3 regions of the Amycolatopsis sp. WAC 01375 genome follow, and region 3 is predicted to be linked to each of the others. Evidence: riboswitches for the same ligand, from Rfam matches in the RefSeq annotation. Region 3 holds a riboswitch; each other region holds the start of a gene.
The links. A riboswitch is a leader RNA that binds a small molecule or an ion and turns the genes downstream of it on or off. The one in region 3 is predicted to bind S-adenosylmethionine.

Region 1 (7,689 bases), on a different contig from region 3:
CTGGGTGACCACGGCCATCCGCAAGCCCCGGACTTGACTGACACGTCCCGTATCCGGCTCGGCGATCCCCGCGAGGACCTCCAGCAGCGTCGTCTTCCCGCCCCCGTTGAGACCGACGACGCCGATACGCTGCCCCTCCGCCACACCGAGCGAAACACTGTCGAGCAGCGGGCGCACCCCGAAGGACTTGCTCACCGACTCCAGGTTGACCAAGTTGGCCATGCCTCAGCCGATCCTTTCCAAAAAGCTTGCAACACAACGAATTAGTCGGTGTCCATTTCGGACACCCTCATGCGTGCACCCGAGGCGGCGACGGTCGCGGCGCGTCATCCCCGCCGACCAGCCGGGCTCCGGGGACCGGCCCGTGCGCGACACGAACCGTGCGACAGACCCCCGCACCGGACAACTCCGCGGCGACCTCGACGGCCGACTGCGCGTCCGCGCACAGAAAGGCACAGGTCGGCCCGGATCCGGACACGGTGCCGGCAAGCGCACCGGCGTTGACCCCGGCCCGCAACGTGCGCCGCAGTCCCGGACGCAACGAGACAGCGGCCGCTTGCAGGTCATTGCCGAGAAGCAACGCCAGCTGCCGCGGATCACCGGACGCCAGCGCCTCGACCACCGGAGTGTGCGAACCGATCCGAGGCGGGCTGCCTTCTTCACGCAACCTGTCCAGCTCGCCGAACACCCGCGGAGTCGAAAGTCCACGCTGGTCGAACGCCAGAACCCAGTGGAACGTGTGCCTCGACAAGACCGGCACCAGCTGCTCGCCCCGGCCGGTACCCAACGCGGTTCCGCCGTAGAGCGCGAAAGGAACATCGCTGCCGAGCTTCGCGGCGATACCGGCCAGCTCGTCTCGGGAAATGTCGAGCTTCCAAAGCGACGCGAGGCCCACCAGGGTCGCGGCCGCGTCGGCGCTGCCACCGGCCATCCCGCCCGCTACCGGGATGCCTTTACGCAGCACCACTCGGATCTTGGACTCGCCGTCCGCCTTGCCGACGTGGGCCGCCAGTGCCTGCGCCGCCTTCCAGGCGAGGTTGTTGGCCCCTGTCGGCACGGCACCTTCGCCTTCGCCGTAAACCTCGACACCGGGGTCTTCTGTGACCGCGACGGTCACCTCGTCGGTCAGGGAAAGCGCCTGGAACACGGTCACCAGCTCGTGGTAGCCATCCGGGCGTACGTCACCGACCGACAGGTGCAGGTTGACCTTGGCGGGGACCCTGACGGTCACTGGAGGCGGTACGACGGCGAGCACCAGTCAAGACTACGTGGCCGCTCCACTTGTGCTGTCACCAGGAGAAAAGAGAACGGGACGAGTCAGACACGAAACGGGCCGCCCGGACAGCTTTCGTCCTGGACGGCCCGTTCGCGGAGTAATCAGGCGGCGACGCCCTGCGGTCCGCGGACCGGGTGGGTCACGTGGCCGCCGCGTTCGGCGATCCAGGCGAGCGCGGCGTCCGCGCGCTCACCGCGCACACCGAGGCGGAACCGGCCGACCGGCGTGTCACCGATCCGGGTCAGACCGCCGCCGATCGTGGCGAGTTCGACGTCGAAGCGACCGGCGGCTTCCGGGAGCAGCGCACCAACCGAAGCGAAGCCGACGAGCACGACGTCCACCGCGCGGTCGTACTTCGAGGCCTGTGCCCGCCCGGTCTCGATCGCGGGAAGCAGCGCCTGCGCGGTCCGGCTGTTCGGGTCGGAGACCAGGTCGAGCACGGTTCCCCGTTCGATGATCGCCCCGGCCTCCAGGACCGCGACGTCGTCGCAGACACGGCGAACCACGCCGGCGTCGGGAGTGGTGAGCAGCACGGTGACTCCGAGCTCGGCACGCGCCCGGTCGAGCACGGTCAGGACCGCGCCGGACTCCTCGGGCTGCACGCCCGCGGTCGGGTCGTCGGCCAAGAGCACGGACGGCCCGGCGGCGAGAGCCTTGGCGATGGCCACCCGGCGCAGCTGCCCCTCGGTCAGGTCGCCCGGCCGCTGCCCCGCCCGGGGGGTGAGCCCGACCAGGTCGAGCAGGTTGCCGACCCGGTTGCGGCGCTGCGGACCGTCGAGGCCGAGCTGTTCGAGCGGCGAAGCGATGTTGCCGGCGATGGTGCGCTCGGCGAGCAATTCCGGTTTGGTGCTCACGACACCGACCTGGCGGCGGATCTCGCGAAGACGCCGTCCGTCGAGGGTTCCGGTGTTGAGGCCGTCGAGCCGGACGACGCCGCGGTCGGGGCGCTCCTGCAGGCCGATGCAACGAGCGAGGGTCGACTTGCCGGAGCCGGCCGGACCCACGACTCCGAATAGCGAGCCCGCTTGGATGTCCACGCTCACATCGCGCAGGGCAACGACCGGATTTCCGTTGAGGGGAAAGGATTTGGACAGGTTTTCGACAGTGATCACGAAGGGCTCCATGCACATGGGGCGCTGCATCTTTCGAGCGCGCCGACCGTCACCGAGTAACCGTCCGGAACGGACGGATTCAGAGATAAGGGAAAGAACTCAGGCAGTAACGGTGGAGCGTCGACACGCACTTACCGTGCGGCGACCTTCATCGACAACGCGTCGCCTGGTCAGCAGGAGCGGGTGGGTGACCCTGTTCATTAGGCACAGCCTCCATCGGTCCTGGCTGTAGCACCTGCCCTGTGGAGGGTGGTTGCTGCGACTTCGGCGAGCCAGGTCTCTCAGTCGCTCGGGATGGTTCACTGAGTAAAACCGATCCCACTGGATGAAAGCAAGCGCGTAGGCGCAGATCACACGTCTGGTCGCGTCCATCATACAGGATTCGCTGCCCATACTTTGAGACAGCGACAGGTGCTCTTGGACCTCGGCAGGGACGCTGCCTGCTAAGACGTGCCGGACTCGGGCAGATCCAGAAGAGGGCTTACGCACTCGTGCTGACCTTGACCAACTCGCGTCGGCGCGGTGCCGGTCACATCTTCCACGGTCGGTCAGACGGCCGCCGCGGCGATCCGAGCGAACTCGTGCACATCCAGCTGCTCACCGCGGGTCTTGGGGTCGATCCCCGCCTTTTCGAGCAGCTCCCCCGCGCGTTCGGCGGAACCGGCCCATGACGCCAACGCGGCACGCAAAGTCTTCCGCCGTTGAGAGAAGGCGGCGTCCACCACCGCGAACAGCCGCTCCCGGTCAACGGACGACACCACTTCGCCCCGCTCGAAAGCGACCAGTGCGGAGTCCACATTCGGAACCGGCCAGAACACCGCGCGGGGCACCGCGGCGACCTTGCGCGTCTTCCCGTACCAAGCGAGCTTGACGCTGGGCACGCCGTAAGTCCGGCTCCCCGGGCCTGCCGCCATCCGATCCGCGACCTCGGTCTGGACCATCACGAGGCCGCTGGTGAGCGACGGCAGCTCGGCGAGCAGGTGAAGCACGACGGGAACCGCGACGTTGTACGGCAGATTCGCGACGAGCGCGGTCGGCTGCGTTGGCAGGTCGCCCGCCGTGATCCGCAAAGCGTCCGCACCGACGACCTTCAGCCTTTCGGCCCCGCCTCGTTCGGCCACCGTGTCCGGCAGCCGCTTCGCCAGCACGGGATCGATCTCGACCGCGACGACCTCGGCACCGGTCGCGAGCAGTCCGAGGGTCAACGAGCCGAGACCCGGCCCGACTTCCAGCACGACGTCACCTTCGCCGATCCCGGAAAGATCGACGATGCGGCGCACGGTGTTGGGATCGTGCACGAAGTTCTGGCCGAGCTTCTTGGTCGGACGTACGTCCAGCTCGGCCGCAAGCGCCCTGATCTCCGCAGGGCCGAGCAGTTCAGTCACCCGACAATCGTAGTCAGCCTCGGCAAGCCACGATTGGCCGGTGGACGACGTCGTACTCGAAGGTGAGAAAGTCCGGCTGCGCGACTGGCGGCCATCCGATCTCCGATCGCTCGAAGACCTGCTCGATCCCGCGCGGCCTTGGCACACGACCAACGGGCCCTACTTCGGCACCCCGACCGCAGCTGCTGTCGCATCCACGGCGAGCGAACTCACGACCACCAACGCCGAACGGCCCGATCCCCGCGCCAGCCTCGCCGTGTGCGACCTGAGCGATGGCAGGTTGATCGGCAGGGTCAGCTGGTACTGGGAAAGCAGGCAGACCGACTGGCGGCGGATGGGGCTGGTCATCTACGACGAGCGGTACTGGGGCGGCGGATTCGGCACCGAAGCCTTGCGCCTGTGGACGACTTACCTGTTCTCCCGCACCGACACGCTGCGCCTGGACTTCGCGACGTTCTCGGGGAACCCGGGAATGATCGCCGTCGGACGACGGCTGGGTTTCGTCGAAGAAGGCCGGTTCCGGCGCGCTCGACGCTGGTCCGGCGGCGTGCACGACGCCGTCGTCTACGGGGTGCTCCGCGAGGAGTGGGAACAGCTCACCCCCTCAGGCAGGGGTCCGACGTGATCCGCTCCCATCATCCTTGTGGCGTTTCGAACTGACACCCATCCCACTCCAGGGTGATACGCGCAGGTCGGCGCCCCCGGAGGGTAATGATCATCCACCCGATCGATACCGTGCATTAGTTCGAATCTGCCTCGACAATCGAGGGATGACCAGCACAAACATTCCCAAGGCCTTCCCGCTCAACCTGCCGGAAGGTGACGCCGAACTGCTTCTCGACGAGTTGCAGACACGGCTACGCGAAGGGCGACGTCTGATCGCCGAAGTCGGCCAGATCCTGGCCGAGATCGAGTCCCGTGGTGTCCGTGAGCTCTACGGATACAACTCGATCGCCGTCTTTTACGAGCATGTGGCTCGGGTTCCTCGAGCGGAGGCCCAGAAGGTGACCGCTCGAGCGGTCGCGCTCAATTCGAGACGGGTGCGCGACGGCACGTCGATCGACCCCGTCGCGCCTTTGACCGGTACCGCGGCCTCCACCGGAGCGCTGGCCGAGGCCGGCATCGACCGGATCGTCACCGTCATGAAGCGGCTGCCCGACCACCTCACCGCGAGCACGCGGCACGAGGCCGAGAAGGGCCTGGTCGAGCTCGCCTGCGTCGCCAGACCACGCGACGTCACGGTGGCGGGGACGGAGTTGCTCGCGCATCTCGACCCGGACGGGAACCCCAAAGAGGATCCCAGTCCGAAACTTCAGCGAAGCGAGTTCTGGTTGCGTCAGAAGCGCACCGGTCGTTGGGACCTGCGTGGCAACCTCGACCCCGAAACAGGCGCCCGCCTGAACGCGCTTCTGGTGCCGCGGGCGTATCCGGCTCCGAACAGAGAAGCCGACGACCGTACGCCGGCGGAGAGACGCGGTGACGCACTCTCGGAGATCGTCGATCTCGCGGAAAGCAGCCCGGACATCCCGTTGCCCCGGCAGGCGTCGGAGCGGGTCACCGAGCAGCCTCCGCCCGCGGAGCCGGCCGAGACCCCGGTAAGCCGCCCCAGACCGCCCCAGGCACGGTCCCAGGGCTACCAAAGCCCACACCGTGGTGACGGAGGCGTCCGAGAGGGCAGTGCGGCTCAGCGATCCCGGAATGTGGCCCACATACGGCCGCCTCGCTGGTGGGCACGACTGTCGAGACCGAGATCCGGAGGCACTACACCACCGCAGGAGCCCTTAACGGCCTGAAGGCCACCTTGCGGGACGGAACCCACACGATGGCCTTCAGGAAGGAGAACTATTTGGCGGTCAGGCCTTCTTGCCACAGTGCGGCCAAGCGCCGTAGCCACCGCGGTCCTCGCGGACCTTCTCGGCGACAGCGATCTGCTGGGCCTTGCTGGCCTGGTGCGGGTACGCGGCGTACTGGTCGCCACCGTAGGCATCCCAGGTGCTCTTGTTGAACTGCAGGCCACCGTAGTAGCCGTTGCCGGTGTTGGCGGACCAGTTGCCGGTCGACTCACACTGCGCGATGCGATCCCAGGCGCCGGCGTCCCCGATGACCGGATCGGCGGGCTTCTTCGTACCGACCTTGACGATCTTGGGCTTGGCCTCGGTGATGACCTCTTCCGAGACCTTCTCGCGACCGACCTCTTTGCCGTTGCGGTTGGTGACCTTGTAGGTCACGGTCTTCTGGCCCGGGGTGCCCGGGTCTTCGACCTTGGTCTTGCCCTTTTCGAGCTCCGGGTCGTCGACCTTCTGCTCGGGCGGAGCGATTTCCTCGTTTTGCTTGACCATGGTGACGCCGGTCCGGCTGATGTGGACCTCGGCGCCGTCGATCAGCTTGACGTCGAGGCCGCCGACGGCCTCGTCGTCCGGGCCGAGGGTCATCCGGAGCTCACCGAGGAATTCCTTGGTGGTGACCGAGTTGGTCTGCACCTTCCGCGGGTCGTTCGCGCCGTCGTAGACCGTGACGTTCTTGAGGGTCTTGACCTCGACGGTGGCGCCCTCGAGCGGCAGCTCACCGTTCTGCGGGAGCGACGTCCAGGTGCCGGCCTTGGCGAGGTCTGCGCGACCGAGCTGGTTCAGCGCGTCGCCGAGGTTGGTCGCACGGACCCAGGACTCCTGCTGCGGCGCGCCGTCGACGATCAGGTTGAGCTTGCGGCCGCGCTCCAGCTTGATGACGCCGCCGTCGCCTACCTCGGCCTGCGGCGAGGGCGAGAGCGAGTCGTGCGCGCCGACCGAAAGACCGGCGTCTTCGAGGACCTCGCCGACCGTGTCGCCGAAGCTGTGGACGGTCTGCTGCTTGCCGTCGATGTCGAGCGTGACGCTCTTGTTCATCGCCATCGCGGCCGCGCCGCCACCGCCGAGGGTGAGCAGCACCGCCATGACGGTTCCCTTGAGGAACCGCTTCTTCCAGACGCGGGTCGCGCTCGAAATGACCTCGTCCTTGGTCGCGGCCTTCATCGGCGCGCCCGCGGTGCGGTCTTCGGCCAGCTCGTCCGGAATGACGATCGGCGGAAGCATGGTGGTCTCGGCGCTGATCAGACGGATCAGCTCGTCGACGTCGACGTCGATCTCTGCCATCAGGGTGTCTGCGTCGGGGCCGAGTGCGGCCAGGACGTCCTGATGCGTGATGCGCGGATCGTCGGAGTAGTCCAGCTGACCGTACTGAGTGTCGCGGTCGAGCACGGCAACCGAACCGGAGGAAGCGAAGGTGTTCGTCTCTGCGCCGAGGCGCGAGCCATCCTGCCTACTGCTACCAGTCACTGGGTCGTTCCCTTTCCCAAGACGTCGAGGAGCTCTACAACCACTCCACTACGTCCTTCGTCTCGATGCGCACTTCGGCACACCTCTAGAAGTCCGACACCCGCAGCCAGCGCCATCGTCACGGTTCCAGGCCGTACCTCTCCTGGTCCCGCTTCCCCGACGTGCACTGACGTGACTGTGGGCGTAACAGCCGGAAACCGCATGAGCGGGTACCGACCGGCACGATCACGGGACAGTAACGAACCTCGCCGGGTTGCGCAAACACCGCCCGGAGTGTCGTGACGTTGGTCACTCATCAGAGTGGACCATTGTTGATCACTAATGTCGCAATCCGTTCAACCGATGGTGACTGTCGGCAAACCGAAGACCCGCTCAGCGGTCACTCGCACCGATTCGGCCACCTCGTGCACCGCCTCGCCTCTGAGTGAGGCGAGGTGCCGAACCGTGTAGGCGGCGCAGTAGGGCTCGTTCGGTCGCCCACGGAACGGATGCGGCGTCAGGAACGGCGCGTCCGTTTCGACGAGGTACTGATCAGCCGGCACGATCCGTGCCGCCTCGTGGAGCCCGCGGGCGTTGCGGAAACTGACCGTTCCCGCGAACGAGAG
Region 2 (7,689 bases), on a different contig from region 3:
AGGACGTCGCGGGTGGTCTTCTCCTCCGCGCTCAGCCCCTCGGTGATGAGCGCCTCGGCCCGCTCGGCGAGCCCGGCCAGCTGCGCGCGGAAGGCGTCTCCCGCGGCCTCGCCGAGATCGGTGAGCCCGGTCGATTCCGGACGGAAGCCCTGCAAAGCGGGCATGACCGGCTCGGCGTCGAAGAGGGCTTCGACGAACTCGTCGGCGAGGGCGGAGACTTCGCTCATGTTTCTTCCCCAGTGATCGGTGGAGGCGGTATCCCCGACCCTAATGGAGACCGCGACCTACCGAAGCCGGGTTTTGCGGCACTCGGACGGCCTCTTCACGCGGCGCCGGAGGCGAGGCGGTAGCGTTCCCGGACGTGGCCGTGACCGATCCCGTGGACATCCGCTTGCTCGCCGCCCTCGCGGACCTGGGCAAGGCGGCCGTACACGAACTCGCGGCCAAGGTCGGGATGGATCCGCGCGAGGTCGCGTACCGCCTGGTCGCCCTCTCCGGCAGCGGATTGCCGCTGCTCGTCGGCGTCGAGAGCGACCCGAACGGGCTACGGGCCGCCATCGCCGGGGCGCCGCCCTCCTGGGCTCAGCAGCCCCCGCAGCCTCAACAACCACAGCAGCCCCAGCGTCCACCCGGTCACTCCGGGCCGCACAACATCCATGGCACGTCCTCGGGGCCGTACAACGTCCAGGGGACGCCGTCCGGCGCGTACAACGTGCACGGCACGCCGTCGGGCGCGTACAACGTCCATGGCACGCCGTCGGGGCGCTATCCCGGCCCGCCGTCGGCCCCGGTGCGCCAGCCGATGGCGCCGCCGCCGCGGCCACCCGCCCCGCCGCAGCAGCAGTTCGCCCCGCCCCCGATGGCGCCCGCCGACCCGGTGATGAGCACCTGGGGCGTGCCGCAGACCGCGTCCTGGGCCCGCGGCGACGAACAGCAGGTCACCCCGCAGGCGGCCCCGGAGGGCAAGAAGGGCCGGACCGGTGACGTGATGGAGACCCAGGGCCTGGAGGGCGAACAGCTCACCGTCCAGTTGCTCGAGGTCCAGGACCCGGCGGACTACCTGTTCAGCGCGGCGGGCTACTCGCTGGAGGCCGGCGAACGATCGGTCGTCGTGCACACCGAGATCACCAACCGCGGGAACATCCCGTTCGTGTCGCTTCCGGACAACTACCTCGAACTGCTCACCGCGGACGGCAAGCCGATCGCGAAGGCGCCGGTCTCGCTGACCTCGCGGCCGCCGCACAAGATCGGCGTCCGGCCCGGTGAGACCCTCGGCGGGCACACCGTCTATGTGCTGCCGGACGCCACCCGCGTGGTCGCCGTGCGCTGGTCGCCCCGGCCCGAGCCGGACGAGCGCACGCTGACCTGGTCCATCGACGACTGATCCCCCGTCACAGAAACCCCACACGTCACAACGGCTGCGCGTGAAGGCCCCTTCACGCGGCTCAGCCGAGGGAACTCGCCCTTCGCGCCGCCCGGCCCCACCGGTCACATCGTGCCTAGTTTTCGTCCTGCAGGATCCGCAGCGCGGTGGCGAGGTCGTCCGGGTACTCCGATTCGAACTCGACCCAGCGCCCGTCGGACGGGTGGGCGAAGCCGAGCGTCTTCGCGTGCAGCCATTGCCGGGAAAGCCCGAGCTTGCGCGCCAGCACCGGGTCGGCACCGTAGGTCAAATCACCGACGCAGGGGTGCTTGAGCGCCGAGAAGTGCACGCGGATCTGGTGCGTGCGGCCGGTCTCCAGTTTGATCTGCGCCAGCGACGCGGCGCGGAAGGCCTCGACGACCTCGTAGTGCGTGACGCTGGGCCGCCCGCCCTGGACGACCGCGAACTTGTAGTCGTGCCGGGGGTGCCGGTCGATCGGCGCGTCGATGGTGCCACGCGTCGGATCGGGGTGGCCCTGCACGATGGCGTGGTAGCCCTTGTCGACGGTGCGTTCCTTGAACGCCCGCTTCAGCACGGTGTACGCGTGCTCGCTCTTCGCCACGACCATAACGCCGGTGGTGCCGGCGTCCAGCCGGTGCACGACGCCCTGGCGTTCGGCGGCGCCCGAGGTCGCGATCCGCAGCCCGGCGGCGGCGAGCCCGCCGACGACGGTCGGCCCGGTCCAGCCGGGGCTCGGGTGCACGGCGACGCCGACCGGCTTCGAGATCACCACGATGTCGTCATCGTCGTGCAGGATCTTCATGCCTTCGACGGGTTCCACGACGACCTCGATGGGCGAGGCCGGATCGGGCAGCGTCACTTCGAGCAGCCCGCCTGCGGTCAGCCGGTCCGACTTCCCGGCCTGCCTGCCGTCGAGCAGGATCTCGCCGGATTCGGCCAGTTCCGCCACGATCGTGCGGGAAAGTCCCAGCAGTTTCGCCAGCCCCGCGTCGACGCGCATGCCGTCGAGCCCATCGGGAACGGGCAACATCCGCGCGCTCATTCGCTCGCCGCTTTCTTCTTGTCTTTTGTGGATGTTCCGTCGTAGTCCTTGCCCAGCAAGGAAAGGATCACGATGAGCACGCCGCCGACACAGATCGCGGAGTCGGCGACGTTGAAGATCGCCCAGCCCTGCCCGTTCGGCGCGAACGCGGAGATCATGTCGACCACGTGTCCCTGCAGCGGGCCCGGCGCGCGGAAGATCCGGTCGGTGAGGTTGCCGAGCGCACCGGCCAGTACCAGGCCGAGACCGATCGCCCAGCCCACCGAGCGCAGCCGCCGGGACAGCCAGACGATGGCGATCACGACGGCGATCGCGACCAGCGCGAGCACCCAGGTGAGCCCGGTCGCCATCGAGAAGGCGGCGCCGGGGTTGCGTACCAGCTGGAAGTACACCAGCCCGCCGAGGAACTCGACCGGCTGCTTGCCCTCGAGCGTGGACACGGCGATCTGCTTGGTGAGGAGGTCGATCCCCCACAGCACCGCGGCGACGGCGAACACCACAGCGACGCGCTTCTTGGGCAGCGGCGGCGACGGTGGCGCGGTTTCGGGCTCTGTACTCACTCTCCCATTGTCCACTGAGCCCGCTCAGGCCTCCTCGGCGGCTGTCTTCGGCCTGCTCAGCAGGGCCGCGAACGCGCCGGCGAGCGCGACCAGCGACGACAGCACCAACGCGAGCTGCCCTCGCGCGAGCACGACCGCGCAGAGCACGAACGCCGCGGCCACGACGAGCACCAGCACGCTGCGCTCCAGCCAGGCGAGCCCGACCAGGCCGAGCGTCAGCAGAACCGCGCTCCGCGCGTCGCCGTCCATGTCGAGTTCCCAGTAGCCGACCAGATCCGCCAGCACGATGGCGACCAGCCCGCCGAGCGCGATCCCGGCGACCTTCCACCACCGAACGGTCTTCGCCCGGAACGCGTAGAACAGCACCGTGCCGAGGTAGACCGCGAGGACGGCGAACAGCCAGTTGTCCATCCTGCCCATGCCGACGACCGAAACCGCGGTCAGGGCCTCACGGCTCGTCTCCCCGCCGTGGACGGATCCGAACATGCCGCCGTTCGCGTACGGCGCGTAGGCGAACCATCCCTCGGACCGGCGCGCGCCGACGGACAGGGCCACCACCGCCAGCTGGGCGAATCCCAGCAACGCCAGCGGAAACCAATAACGTGGTCGCTCGTTCCCCATGCGGGGTGAGGCTAGTGGGTCAGGCGCAGAACGGGGGCAGTTCCCGCGGATCGTTCTCCGGCACCCAGCGGCCCTCGGGCTTCTCGTACTGCCAGCGGGCGCCGCGGGCGACGATCTGGCGCAGTGCCAGCACGAGCCGGTCGACGTGTTCGGTGGTGCTGCCGAGGCCGAGGCTGACCCGGACGGCCTGCTGCCCGGTCGAACCGGCGGCGGAGATCAGCCGTTTGGTGGCGATGTGCGCGCAGAACGCGCCGTCCCGCACGCCGATGCCGTACTCCGCCGAAAGGACCGCAGCGAGCCAGCCCGGGTCGAACCCGTCGACGACGAAGCTGAGCGTGCCGACCCTGTCGACCGGCGCGTCGAACAGCCGCAGTTCGGCGAATCCGGGAACCGCGGCGAGACCGCGACGCAGCCGCGCCAGCAGTTCGTCCTCGTGGGCGACGATCGCGTCCCAGTTCCCGGCCAGTGTCTCGCAGGCGACACCGAGCGCGTAGACGCCGACGGTGTTGGGAGAACCGGCTTCGTGCCGCTCGGGGCCGGAATTCCAGACCACGCCGAGGTTTTCGGAGTCACGGTTGACGAGCTTCGTCGCACCGCCACCGGCGAGGTACGGCTGGGCGGCGCGCAGCCAGTCGGCGCGGCCGATCAGCGCTCCGGCACCGAAAGGCGCGTACAGCTTGTGGCCAGACAGCGCGACGTAGTCGACGTCCAGTTCACGCACCGAGATCTTCCGATGCGGGGCGAGCTGCGCCGCGTCGAGCGCGATCCGGGCGCCGTGCCGCCGCGCGACCGCGGCGATCTCCTTGACCGGCAACAGTTCCCCGGTCACGTTGGACGCGCCGGTGATGACCACCAGCCGCGGCCCCTGTGGGCAGTCCGCGAGTGCTTCGTCCACAGCGGACACCGCGGCGAGACGGGTGCGAGGGGTCTGGATCCGGCGGACGTTCGGGCCCCGCCACGGCAGCAGCGCGGCGTGGTGATCGGTGTCGAACACGACGACCGACGTGTGCTTCGGCAGGCTGCGCGCGAGAAGGTTGAAGGAATCGGTGGTATTGCGGGTGAACACGACGGCGTCGGTCGACCGCGCGTCGACGAAGTCCCGCAGGATTCCGCGCGTGCGCTCGTAAAGCTTGGTGGAGATCTGCGAAGCGAACCCGGCGCCGCGATGCACGCTGGCGTACCAGGGCAGGAATTCGTCGACGGCGGCACGCACCTTGTCCAGGCAGGGGGCGCTCGCCGCGTGGTCGAGGTTGGCGTATCCGATATGGTCACTGCCGCCGCCGGTCACCAGCGGGACCCGCAGATCGGCGCACGCGACCGTCGGGATTTCGTGTGTGGCAACGGTTTCCGCGACAGCGGCGGGGGTGTTGGTGCGTTCGATAGCGAGAGTCATCGTCATCCTCCGGGCCAGGGGACCCGACGAGGATCCCGCGCTTGCCCGTCGCACCACGCGACGAGCCAGGTCCTCACCCGGGGCACCCCACCGCGGAAGGAGGGTTGCCGGTCAGCTAGCCGGGGCTTGACGCTGACACTCGTGACCTACGGACGAAGTTAGCGGACGGGCAGGCGATCGAGCCACCCCTCGTCCGCATCTTGAGACGCCGCTCACGTGCTCCGCAAGCGAGGAAACCCGCAATTCGGCACCTGATTGCGCTGGTTCGCGGCCTGGACCAGCGCAATCAGGTGCCGAATTGCGGCAGGTCAGGCGCGGAATCGGCCGGGCAGCGGGACGATCGCGCGGGAGGACACCGAGGTCGCGGTCCCCGAGTACTGATCGGTGCCCGCGGTGAACTGCCAGCCGCCGAAGGTCTTGCCGTCGACGGCCTCGCCGTAGGCCGCCGCGACCTTGGTGGAGACCTCGTCGTAGGACATGCCGTTCCAGTTGCCCGCGCCGACGCCGAAGTCGCGCGAGTCGCCGCCCTGCGCGGCGGCCGCGGGCAGCGTCCACAGGGTGAAGTGCACGTGGGCGCCGGTGCTGCTGCCACCGCAGGGCAGCGCGTTACCGGTCCGGCCGAGTGCGTCGCCAGGGGCGACCTTCTGGCCGTCGGTGACCGCGATGCCTTCCAGGTGGTAGTACCCGGTCCGCCAGCCGCCGTCGTGGTCGACGGTCACCCAGTCGCCGCCGTCGCAGTGCTGGATCCGGACCGTGCCCGCCAGCGGGGCGCGAACGGTCCGGTCGCCGGGGCTGAAGTCGATGGCGTTCTTCACGCCGGAGGTCCCGTTGTCCGAGTGGATCCCCGCCGAGTAGACCGACTGGCCTGTTTCGAAGGGCAGCCCGAACACGGGAAACGCGCCGGCCGCTGTCGCCACCGGGGCGGTGAGAACCACCCCGGCGAGTGCCGCGGCGACCCCCAGACCGGCGAACCGCACAGGAAGTTTCGTCACCTTGCGTACTCCTTACCCCGCGACACTCACCCATTCGATGGAGTCGATTGCCGGGAAAGTAATCCAAAAGGAGGACGCAAGGGAAGAATTATCTGAGATCAACCGACGAACAGCTGGTGCCGGGCCGTGACCTACTGGCCGGATTCGCCCTTCCACCTGGCGAGGCGTCCGGCGCGGTCGACGGCCCGCAGGCGCCGCTCGGCCGCGTCACGGACTTCGGCGGTGGTCACGACGAGTAACTGATCCCGTTCCTGGAGCCGGGTGTTCTTGTTGGGCGTGAAGCCGGTGCCGTCACGGACGAGGAGGCTGATCGTCGCCCCGATGGGCAGCCGTAGTTCGGCCAGGTAGACGCCGTGCATCTTGGATCCGGCGTTGATCCGGACCTGCAGGAGTTCCGCGCCCATCTCGTCGAGCGGGGCGGAGTCGACGTCGATCTCGTGCGCTTCGGTGTGCTGGGCGAGTCCGAGCACGCGCGCGAGCGGGGTCAGCGTCGCGCCCTGGAGCAGCGTCAGCACGATGACCAGCACGAACACCGCGTCGACCAGCTCCTGCGCGCCGGGCACCCCCGACGACAGGGGGATCAGCGCGAGCACGATCGGGACCGCCCCGCGCAAGCCCGCCCAGGACAGGAACACCTGTTCTCGCCAAGGGATCTTGAACGGCAGCGCCGAGAGCACCACCGACAACGGACGGGCGAGCAACAACACGACCGCGCCCGCGACCAGGCCCTGGACCAGGCTTTCGAGGATCCTGCTCGGCGAGGCGAACAGGCCGAGCAGCACGAACAGCCCGATCTGCGCGAGCCAGCCGAGCCCCTCGGCGAAGGACAGCGTGTCCGACCGGTGCGGCAGCTTCGAGTTCCCCAGCACCAGTGCCGCGACGTAGGTGGCGAGCAGGCCCGACGCGTGGGCGAGCTGACCGCTCGAGTACGCCACGACGCAGACCGCGACCGTGGCCAACGGGTACAGACCGGTGGCGGGAAGCGCCGCCCGGCGCAGCGCGAACGCCCCACCCCAGCCGAACGCGAGGCCGATCACCAGGCCGGCGGCCAGTTCGTAGACCACCAGCAGCGGCAGCGACCAGTCGACGGTCGCGCCCTCGGCCAGCACGACGACGGCGATGTAGGCCGGGGCGTCGTTGATCCCCGACTCGATCTCCAGCGCGCCGACCAGCCGTTTGCCGATCCCCGCCGATCTCAGCACGGAGAAGACCGCGGCGGCGTCGGTCGAGGCCAGCACCGCGCCCCACAGCAACGCCATCCGCCAGTCCAGGCCCAGCAACCAGTGCAGGGCCGCGCCGGTGACCGCGATACTCACCACGACGGCCACTGTGGACAGTGCGATTCCGATGCCCAGCGACGGTTTCACGGCCGTCCAGCGGGTGGTGAGGCCACCCTCGGAAAGGATCATCACCAGCGCGGCGAGGCCGAGTGACTGGGTGAGCTCGGGGTTGTCGTACTGGATGCCGAACCCGGCTTCGCCGAGCAGGACCCCCATCCCCAGGTACAGCAGCAGCGAGGGAAGGCCGACCCGGATCGACACCCGGACGGCGATCACGGCGACGAGGAGCACCGCACCACCGGTACCGAGAATGAGCGGGAGCTGCTCCATGTCGCCTCCCGTCCGGCCGCCGTGAGGGCTCCAGAATAGTGAGGCGGTGGTCGTCACTCGTTCGTGTACCGGCCGGAAAGCGTCCGG
Region 3 (7,689 bases):
GAGCGAAGTCACCACGAGGGTGGTGGTCACCGAGCGGCCACGTCCGGTCCGCGGTGCCGGATACGCCGATCGCCGGGCAGGCACCCGCCTGGTGGTCATCGCCGCGACGGTGGACACCGTGGTGACGGGTGAGCGGGTGGTGGATTCGGCCGGCCGGATCCTCCTGCTCGCTCCCGCCGAGGGGTGGACGGACCTGCTGCCCGGGCAGCAGGTCACCGCTTCCGGGCGGCTCGCACCGGCGAAGGGGGCCGAGCTCACGGTCGCGGTCCTCTCGGTGCGAGGTCCGCCGTCGGCCCTCGGACCGGCGCCCTGGTGGCAGCGAGCCGCGGAATCGCTGCGCACCGGGCTCCGGGAATTGTGCGCCGTCCTCCCGGAGGAGCAGGCCGGTCTGGTGCCCGGACTGGTCGTGGGGGACACGAGCACGTTGTCCCCGAGGGTCGAACGCGAGTTCACGGACTCCGGCATGTCCCACCTGATGGCCGTGAGCGGTGGGAACATGGCGATCGTCTGTGGCTCGATCCTTCTCCTGCTGAGGGTGCTCCGGGTCGGGCCGCGGACGTCCGCCGCCGCGGCCGCCGCGGGGCTCGCCGGGTTCGTGGTCCTCGCCGGGCCCGCGCCCAGCGTGCTCCGCGCCGGGGTGATGGGGGCGGTCGGGCTGCTGGCGCTGGCCTTGGGGCGCCGGGGTTCGGCGCTGCCCGCGCTGGCGTTCGCGGTCGCCGGGCTCGTCGTGGCCGATCCGGCCATGGCCGCGGACTTCGGGTTCGCGCTTTCGGTGCTGGCCACGGCCGGGCTCGTCCTGCTGGCACCGCGGTGGGCCGAGTGGCTGGTCGGACGCGGAGTTCCGGCAGGCTACGCCGAGGGGCTGACCATCCCGCTGGCCGCGTTCGTGGTGACGACGCCGGTCATCGCGGGCATGGCGGGATCGGTCAGTCTCGTCTCGGTGGTGACCAACGTGCTCGCCGCGCCGGTGGTCGCCCCGGCCACCGTGTTCGGCGTGCTCGCCACCGTCGTCGGACCGTGGTGGCCGTCGGCGGGCAGGCTGCTGGTCCGCCTGACCGAACCCGAGGCGAGCTGGCTCATCACCGTGGCCCGCCACGGCGCCCGGGCGCCGGGTGCGGTCGTGGACTGGCCGGATGGCTGGTGGGGTGGGCTGCTGGCGGCCGGCCTGCTCGTCGTGGTGCTCGTCGTCGTCCGGCTGCGCCACGCCAGGATCTTGCTGGCGGTTGCGCTGGCCGCCGGTCTGCTCGTCTTCGTACCGGTGCGGGTGCTGGCACCGGCCTGGCCACCGGCGTCGTGGAGCGCCGTCGCCTGCGACGTCGGACAGGGGGATGCCGTAGCCCTCGCCACGGGCGAGCCAGGCAGAGCGGTCCTGGTCGACACCGGGCCGGAACCGGGACCGGTCGACGAATGCCTGCGCAGGCTCGGCGTGGATCGTGTTCCGTTGATCGTGTTGAGTCATCTGCACGCCGACCACATCGGCGGCCTCGAATCCGTCTTCGAGGGCCGGTCGGTCGGTGCGGTCGCCGTCGGCCCGGGCCGGGCTCCCGCCTGGGCGTGGCAACAGGTCGCGGACGAGACCGCACGCCGCGGGATTCCCTTGCTGGAGCTGGGGATCGGGCAGCGGCTGGACTGGCCGGGGCTGTCGCTCGACGTACTGGGGCCGCGGTATGTCACCCGGCGTTCGGTCCTCGAACAGGACGGCACGGTGATCAACAACGGTTCGGTCGTCCTGCGCGCCGGGACCCCGGCGGGCAGGCTTCTGCTGACGGGCGACGTCGAGCTCGCCGCGCAGGCCGACCTGATGGCCGAGGGTGCCGATCTGCAAGCCGAGATCCTGAAAGTCCCGCATCACGGAAGCCGTTACACGGCACCGGATTTCCTCAACGCCGTCGCACCGAGGGTGGCGTTGGTGAGTGTCGGGGCCGGAAACACCTACGGCCATCCGAACAAGTCCACTTTGGACAATCTGGCCACGGTCGGCGCGTCGATCGCCAGAACGGACACTGACGGCGACACCGCGGTCGTCGCCGACGCGCGGGGACTTGCCTTGCTGCGCCGGGGTGAGCCCCGCGGCCCGCCTCGTTCTTGAGGCGGGCCGGGCGGGAACTCAGTGCCTGTCGGTGAATCCGCGCCGCGATCGACGTCGACAGGACGCGATCTGGTTGAACACGTCCTTATGGGCGGTCAGGGCGTCCTGCCACCGCGATAGCGGGCCTTCGACCAGGGCGGGTTCACGCGTTATGTCCTGTTGGCGAACCCGTCCTCAGCTCCGCCAACAGGTCTCAGATGCCGAGTGCTTCGCGGACCGCGTCGGCTGAGGCGCTGACGGTGGCCTTCGGGCCGATCTTGCCCTCGACGGCATCGAGGGTCTTCAGGCCGTCACCGGTGATCAGCAGGACGATCTCCTCGTCCGGGTTGAGCTTGCCGGTCTCGATGAGCTTCTTGGCCGTCGCGACGGTGACCCCACCGGCGGTCTCGGTGAAGACGCCCTCGGTGCGGGCGAGCAGCCGGATGCCCTCGACGACCTCTTCGTCGGTGACGTCTTCGATCGCGCCGCCGGTGCGGTTGACCACGTCGAGGACGTAGGGGCCGTCGGCCGGGTTGCCGATCGCGAGCGACCGGGCGATCGTGTCCGGCTTGACCGGCTGGACGACGTCGTGGCCCGCACGGAAGGCCGCCGAGACGGGGGAGCAGCCGGTGGCCTGCGCGCCGAACACCTTGTACGGCGTCTCGTCGACGAGACCGAGCTGCCCGAACTCGCGGAAACCCTTGTCCACCTTGGTGAGCTGGGAACCGGAGGCGATCGGGACCACGATCTGGGAGGGGAGCCGCCAGCCGAGCTGTTCGGCGACCTCGAAGGCCAGCGTCTTGGAGCCTTCGGAGTAGTAGGGCCGGACGTTCACGTTGACGAACGCCCAGCTCTCCTGCTCGGCGGCGAGCTGGGTGGCGAGCCGGTTCACGTCGTCGTAGTTGCCGTCGACCGCGATCAGGTCGCCGTCGTACACGGCGGTGGTGAGGATCTTCGCGCGCTCGAGGGTCTTCGGGATCAGCACGACCGACCGCCAGCCGGCGCGGGCCGCCGCGGCGGCGACGGCGTTGGCCAGGTTGCCGGTCGACGGACAGGCGAGCACGTCGAAGCCGAATTCGCGGGCGGCGGCCAGCGCGACGGCGACCACACGGTCCTTGAACGAGTGCGTGGGGTTGCCGGTGTCGTCCTTGACCCAGACCTTCTTGACGCCCAAGGCTTTCGCGAGCCTGTCGGCCTGGATGAGCCGGGTGGCGCCGGGTTCGGTGTTGGGGATTTCTTCGACGTTCGACGGAACGGGAAGGAGTTTCTTGTAGCGCCAGATGTTCTTCGGTCCGGCTTCGATGTCCTCGCGGCGCACGCGGCCGAAGTCGTAGGCGACTTCGAGCGGCGAGAAGTCCTCGGCGGAAACGAATTCGGGGGCGAGCGGCTGCCGGTGTCCCTCTTCCTTCGACACCAGTTCGACGGCCGGTCCGAGATCCGGGGTCTTGGTGGTGGAGGTCGTGCCGAGGGTTGCGGTCATCGCGAGGTCCTTTCCTCATCTGCCCCGCCGTGGCGGGCCGGAATTGGCACCGTGTTCGTCAGCTATCCCGCGATCGCGGAATGACAGGCTGACGCCGGTTGCCGGGGCTTCGTCGGGCCGTTCCCTCTGCCCCTCTGGATGAGCGGTATTCGATTGTCGGCACGCGTGTCATCGCGTCGCCTCGCCAACACCGTACGACATGAGCCTCAGGTGGGGCCACCGTGCCCGGAACACATCACCGGACAAAGCACACGAGAGGACGAGTGGCAGGATCGTCACCGTGACGACGCAAGCTTCCGCCCCATCGCCGCTGGTCCTGGTTCTCGGTGAGGAAGAGCTGCTGATCGAACGCGCGGTCCGCGGCGCTTCGGATGCGGCCAAAGCCGCCGATCCGACGGCGGATCTCACCCGGATCCGGGTGTCGGACCTCACAGTCCCGGCGCTCGCGGAGATGGTCAGCCCCTCGCTGTTCGCGGAAGGCAGGGTGATCGTCCTCGAATCGGCGCAGGACATTTCGCAGGAGCTCGCCGACGGGGTGATGGCCTACGTCAAGGCGCCCGCCGACGGCATCGTGCTCGTCGTCGTGCACAGCGGAGGCGGTCGGAGCAAGGCCGCGAAGGCGCTCCCCGCCGCCTTGAAGAAGGCAGGGGCGGAGGTCGTCGAATGCCCGAAACTGACCAAGGCCGCTGAGCGGGAATCCTTTGTCCGCAACGAGGTCCGCCGGGTCGGCGGGAAGATCGACGGTGCGGCCGTGCTCGCGCTGATCGACGCGGTCGGCTCGGATCTGCGTGAGTTGTCGTCGGCCGCGACCCAGCTCGTCGCGGACGCGGGCGGAACGGTCGACGAGCAGGCGGTCCGCCGCTACCACCGGGGCCGCGCGGACGTGAACGGATTCGCCGTCGCCGAAAAGGCCGTCGCCGGTGACAAGGCCGCGGCGCTCGAATCGCTGCGCTGGGCGATGCAACTGGGCGTGCCGCACGTGCTGGTCGCCGACGCTCTCGCCGACGCGGTCCGGACGATCGCGCGGGTGTCCGGCGCCGGTCGCGGGAACCCGAACCAGATGGCCGGCGAGCTGGGGATGCCGCCGTGGAAGGTGCGCAAGGCGCAGGGGCAGGCCCGAGGCTGGGGTCAGGACGGTCTGGCCACCGCGATGCGGGTGGTCGCCCGGCTCAACGCCGAGGTCAAGGGGGTCGCGGCCAACCCGGAGTACGCGTTGGAACGCGCCGTGCTTGAGGTCGTCGACGCCCACGGTACAAGCCGCTGAACATGGCGAAGGGCCCCGGCGACGTGAGTCGCCGGGGCCCTTCGAAAGCCGATCAGAGAGAGTTCGCGCGCTTCGCGAGCGCGGACTTCTTGTTGGCGGCCTGGTTGGCGTGGAGAACGCCCTTGGTCACAGCCTTGTCCATCTTCTTGGCCGCGTCCTTCTGCAGCTCCAGGGCCTTGGCCTTGTCGCCGGCGTCGGCTGCCTCGCGGAACTTGCGGATCGCGGTCTTCACCGAGGACCGGATCGCCTGGTTGCGCTGACGCGCCTTCTCGTTGGTGGTGATGCGCTTGATCTGCGACTTGATGTTGGCCACGGGGGCGCTCCTCTTGAATCTCTCGGTGGTTTCGCCGCCGCGCTGTGACCGGCCCTGCATGCTCGTGAGAGCGGCGCGGGTTTCCTCCATGACGGAATGCCACACGACGGTGAGAGGCAATCTTAACAGCCGCCCCGGGGCCGCTCACGGCCGCCTGGGGAGGGGGATTGCGGTACGGTGAAGATCGTAGTGCCTAGGGTTCCGCCGCCTGCCCGTTCAGCGAAACACATAATCAGGGCAGAGGGGACAGGTCCGAGCGGCACCATCGGCGGGGCCGGAAGCGCTGCCGTTCATCTGACGGGACAAAAGCCTGGAGGACCGGTGTTTTCCGCATGCGCGGAAAACGGGAAGGTCCGCCGTGAACGCCACCGCTCTGTCCTTGGTCGTCATCGCCGCAGTCATCCACGCGGGCTGGAATCTGGCAGCCAAGCGGATCCGCCGTGGCGGAGCCCGGTTCGTCTGGGCCTACTACAGCCTCTCCGCGATCCTTCTCGTACCCGTCATGGCGGTCTCACTGGCGGTGGAGCCGCAACGTCCACAGTGGACCTGGCTGTTCGCGGCCGTGGTTACGGCGGTGTTCCACGTCACCTACGGGATCGTCCTCCAACGGGGTTACGCCGTCGGCGATCTGTCCGTCGTCTATCCCGTCGCCCGCGGTACCGGGCCGCTGCTCTCGGTGCTCGCGGCCGTCGTGCTGCTCGGCGAGCGGCCAGGGGTGCTCGGCCTGATCGGCGCGTTCCTCGTGATCGCCGGCGTGCTGGTCATCGGTACCGGACGCGCACCGGCGCATGCCGACGCCGCCGATCGCGTCGCTCGCCGCAAAGGCGTGGCCTACGGACTGCTGACCGGGGTCACGATCGCCGCCTACACACTGTGGGACGCGCATTCGGTCACCGGCCTCGGTGTCCCGCCGATCATCTATTTCGGAACCGGTGCGATCGTGCAGAGCCTGCTCATGGCGCCGTACGCGCTGAAGGACCGCGAGGAGGTCGCGTGGCTGTGGCGCGAGCACAAGCGCGAAATCCTCATCGTCGGCCTGCTCTCACCGGTCGCCTACCTGCTGGTCCTCTACGCCCTCCAGATCGCTCCGGTGAGCCTCATCGCACCCGCGCGCGAACTGAGCATCGTCCTGGGCGGCCTCGCCGCCTGGCTGGTACTGGGGGAGGCGAACGCCGTCCGCAGGCTGGCCGGGTCGGCGGTGGTGCTGGCCGGGATCACCGCGATTGCGATGGCCTGAACCCGTCCGGTAGGGATGGGGTCATGGACGTGCTGAGCAGCAGGGTGCTGATCCACCCGAAGGACCTCGAGGTGTCGACGGCGTTCTATCGGGACACCCTGGGCTTGGCGATCGACAAGGAGTTCCCCGGCGGGACGGTGTTCTTCGCCGGGAACGGGTCGATCGAGATCGTCGGTACCGGGGAGACCGGCCCGACCCCTGACGTCGCCTTGTGGCTCCAGGTCCGGGATCTGTCCGCGGCGCTCGCGGAGCTCGCGGCGAAGGGCTTGGAACCGGTCCGCGGGGCGCGTCGTGAACCCTGGGGGCTGGACGAAGCGTGGATCGCCGATCCGGACGGCACCAGGATCGTGCTGGTCGAGGTGCCGCGTGAGCATCCGTTGCGCACCGACCCGCGTTAGGACCGCGGCTTGATCGCGCGCAGCTGAGCGGCGAGCGAGGCGCCGAAGCCCGGCGGGTCCCAGGTCCAGGTCTGCAGGTCGGTGAAGCCGGCGGCGGCCGCTTCGTCGGCCAGCTCGTGCCGGGACACCGGCAGCCACTTCTCGTGCGAAGACAGCAGCAGCCTGCCGCCGGGCCGCAGCACGCGGAACAGCTCGGCGAAACCGGCCGCCCGGTCTTCCCACAGCTGCACGTTGTTGACGCTCAGGATCACGTCGACGCTCTCGTCGGGCTCACCGGTGGACTCCGCGGCGCCGCGCCGTAGCTCGACCTTGTCGCCGCAGCGGCGACGGGAGCGGGCGAGCATCTCCGGAGAGGGGTCGACGCCGACCGCACGGTCCGCGCGTTCGGCCGCGGCCTGGAGGCCGACTCCTGGGCCGGGGCCGACGACCAGCGCGGTTTCGCCGGACTCGATCGACGCCAGTTCAACGATGCGAAGTTCGGTGGCGGCGTTGCCGTGCGCCATCGCCAGGCCGCCGAACCGGCCGAGCAGTCCCCTGGGATGGCCGAACGTGCGATCGAGCATTTGGGACAGTGAAGTACTCATACTTCGAGGGCACCACAGCTCACCACGGGCCGCATCGGGGATGACCCCCACCCGCACCCGGAGCGGCATGGGACCATAGAGGTGGCACACCCCGACCTTCGCGAGGAAACCCGTTGACGACGTTCGCCGACACGACCTTCACGCCCCCGGAGCTCATCCGGAACTTCTGCATCATCGCGCACATCGACCACGGCAAGTCGACCCTGGCCGACCGGATGCTGCAGCTCACCGGCGTGGTCGAGGAACGGGCCATGCGGGCTCAGTACCTCGATCGAATGGACATCGAGCGGGAACGCGGGATCACCATCAAGGCGCAGAACGTGCGCCTGCCCTGGAAGGTCGACG

Region 1: another riboswitch for S-adenosylmethionine. It lies ahead of DL991_RS07940 (methionine ABC transporter ATP-binding protein); the one in region 3 lies ahead of thrC (threonine synthase).
Region 2: another riboswitch for S-adenosylmethionine. It lies ahead of DL991_RS34870 (aminotransferase class V-fold PLP-dependent enzyme); the one in region 3 lies ahead of thrC (threonine synthase).

Annotation. Positions count from the first base shown of each region.
Region 1 covers NZ_QHHW01000017.1:117,227-124,915, reverse strand. The annotation lists gene DL991_RS07950 (ABC-F family ATP-binding cassette domain-containing protein) at 1-222, opposite strand, end outside; gene DL991_RS07945 (4-(cytidine 5'-diphospho)-2-C-methyl-D-erythritol kinase) at 290-1,255, opposite strand; gene DL991_RS07940 (methionine ABC transporter ATP-binding protein) at 1,378-2,388, opposite strand; SAM riboswitch class I at 2,599-2,689, opposite strand; gene rsmA (16S rRNA (adenine(1518)-N(6)/adenine(1519)-N(6))-dimethyltransferase RsmA) at 2,937-3,773, opposite strand; gene DL991_RS07930 (GNAT family N-acetyltransferase) at 3,814-4,398, shown strand; gene DL991_RS07925 (DUF222 domain-containing protein) at 4,544-5,566, shown strand; gene DL991_RS07920 (resuscitation-promoting factor) at 5,627-7,006, opposite strand; gene DL991_RS07915 (TatD family hydrolase) at 7,420-7,689, opposite strand, start outside.
Region 2 covers NZ_QHHW01000053.1:83,883-91,571, forward strand. The annotation lists gene DL991_RS34845 (DUF885 family protein) at 1-227, opposite strand, end outside; gene DL991_RS34850 (AsnC family protein) at 362-1,384, shown strand; gene DL991_RS34855 (RluA family pseudouridine synthase) at 1,500-2,426, opposite strand; gene lspA (signal peptidase II) at 2,423-2,986, opposite strand; gene DL991_RS34865 (hypothetical protein) at 3,011-3,607, opposite strand; gene DL991_RS34870 (aminotransferase class V-fold PLP-dependent enzyme) at 3,627-5,000, opposite strand; SAM riboswitch class IV at 5,033-5,147, opposite strand; gene DL991_RS34875 (M23 family metallopeptidase) at 5,309-5,992, opposite strand; gene DL991_RS34880 (potassium/proton antiporter) at 6,124-7,602, opposite strand.
Region 3 covers NZ_QHHW01000032.1:94,458-102,146, reverse strand. The annotation lists gene DL991_RS20305 (ComEC/Rec2 family competence protein) at 1-2,089, shown strand, start outside; gene thrC (threonine synthase) at 2,283-3,548, opposite strand; SAM riboswitch class I at 3,561-3,693, opposite strand; gene holA (DNA polymerase III subunit delta) at 3,829-4,812, shown strand; gene rpsT (30S ribosomal protein S20) at 4,865-5,125, opposite strand; gene DL991_RS20285 (EamA family transporter) at 5,484-6,362, shown strand; gene DL991_RS20280 (VOC family protein) at 6,386-6,760, shown strand; gene DL991_RS20275 (class I SAM-dependent methyltransferase) at 6,757-7,344, opposite strand; gene lepA (translation elongation factor 4) at 7,458-7,689, shown strand, end outside.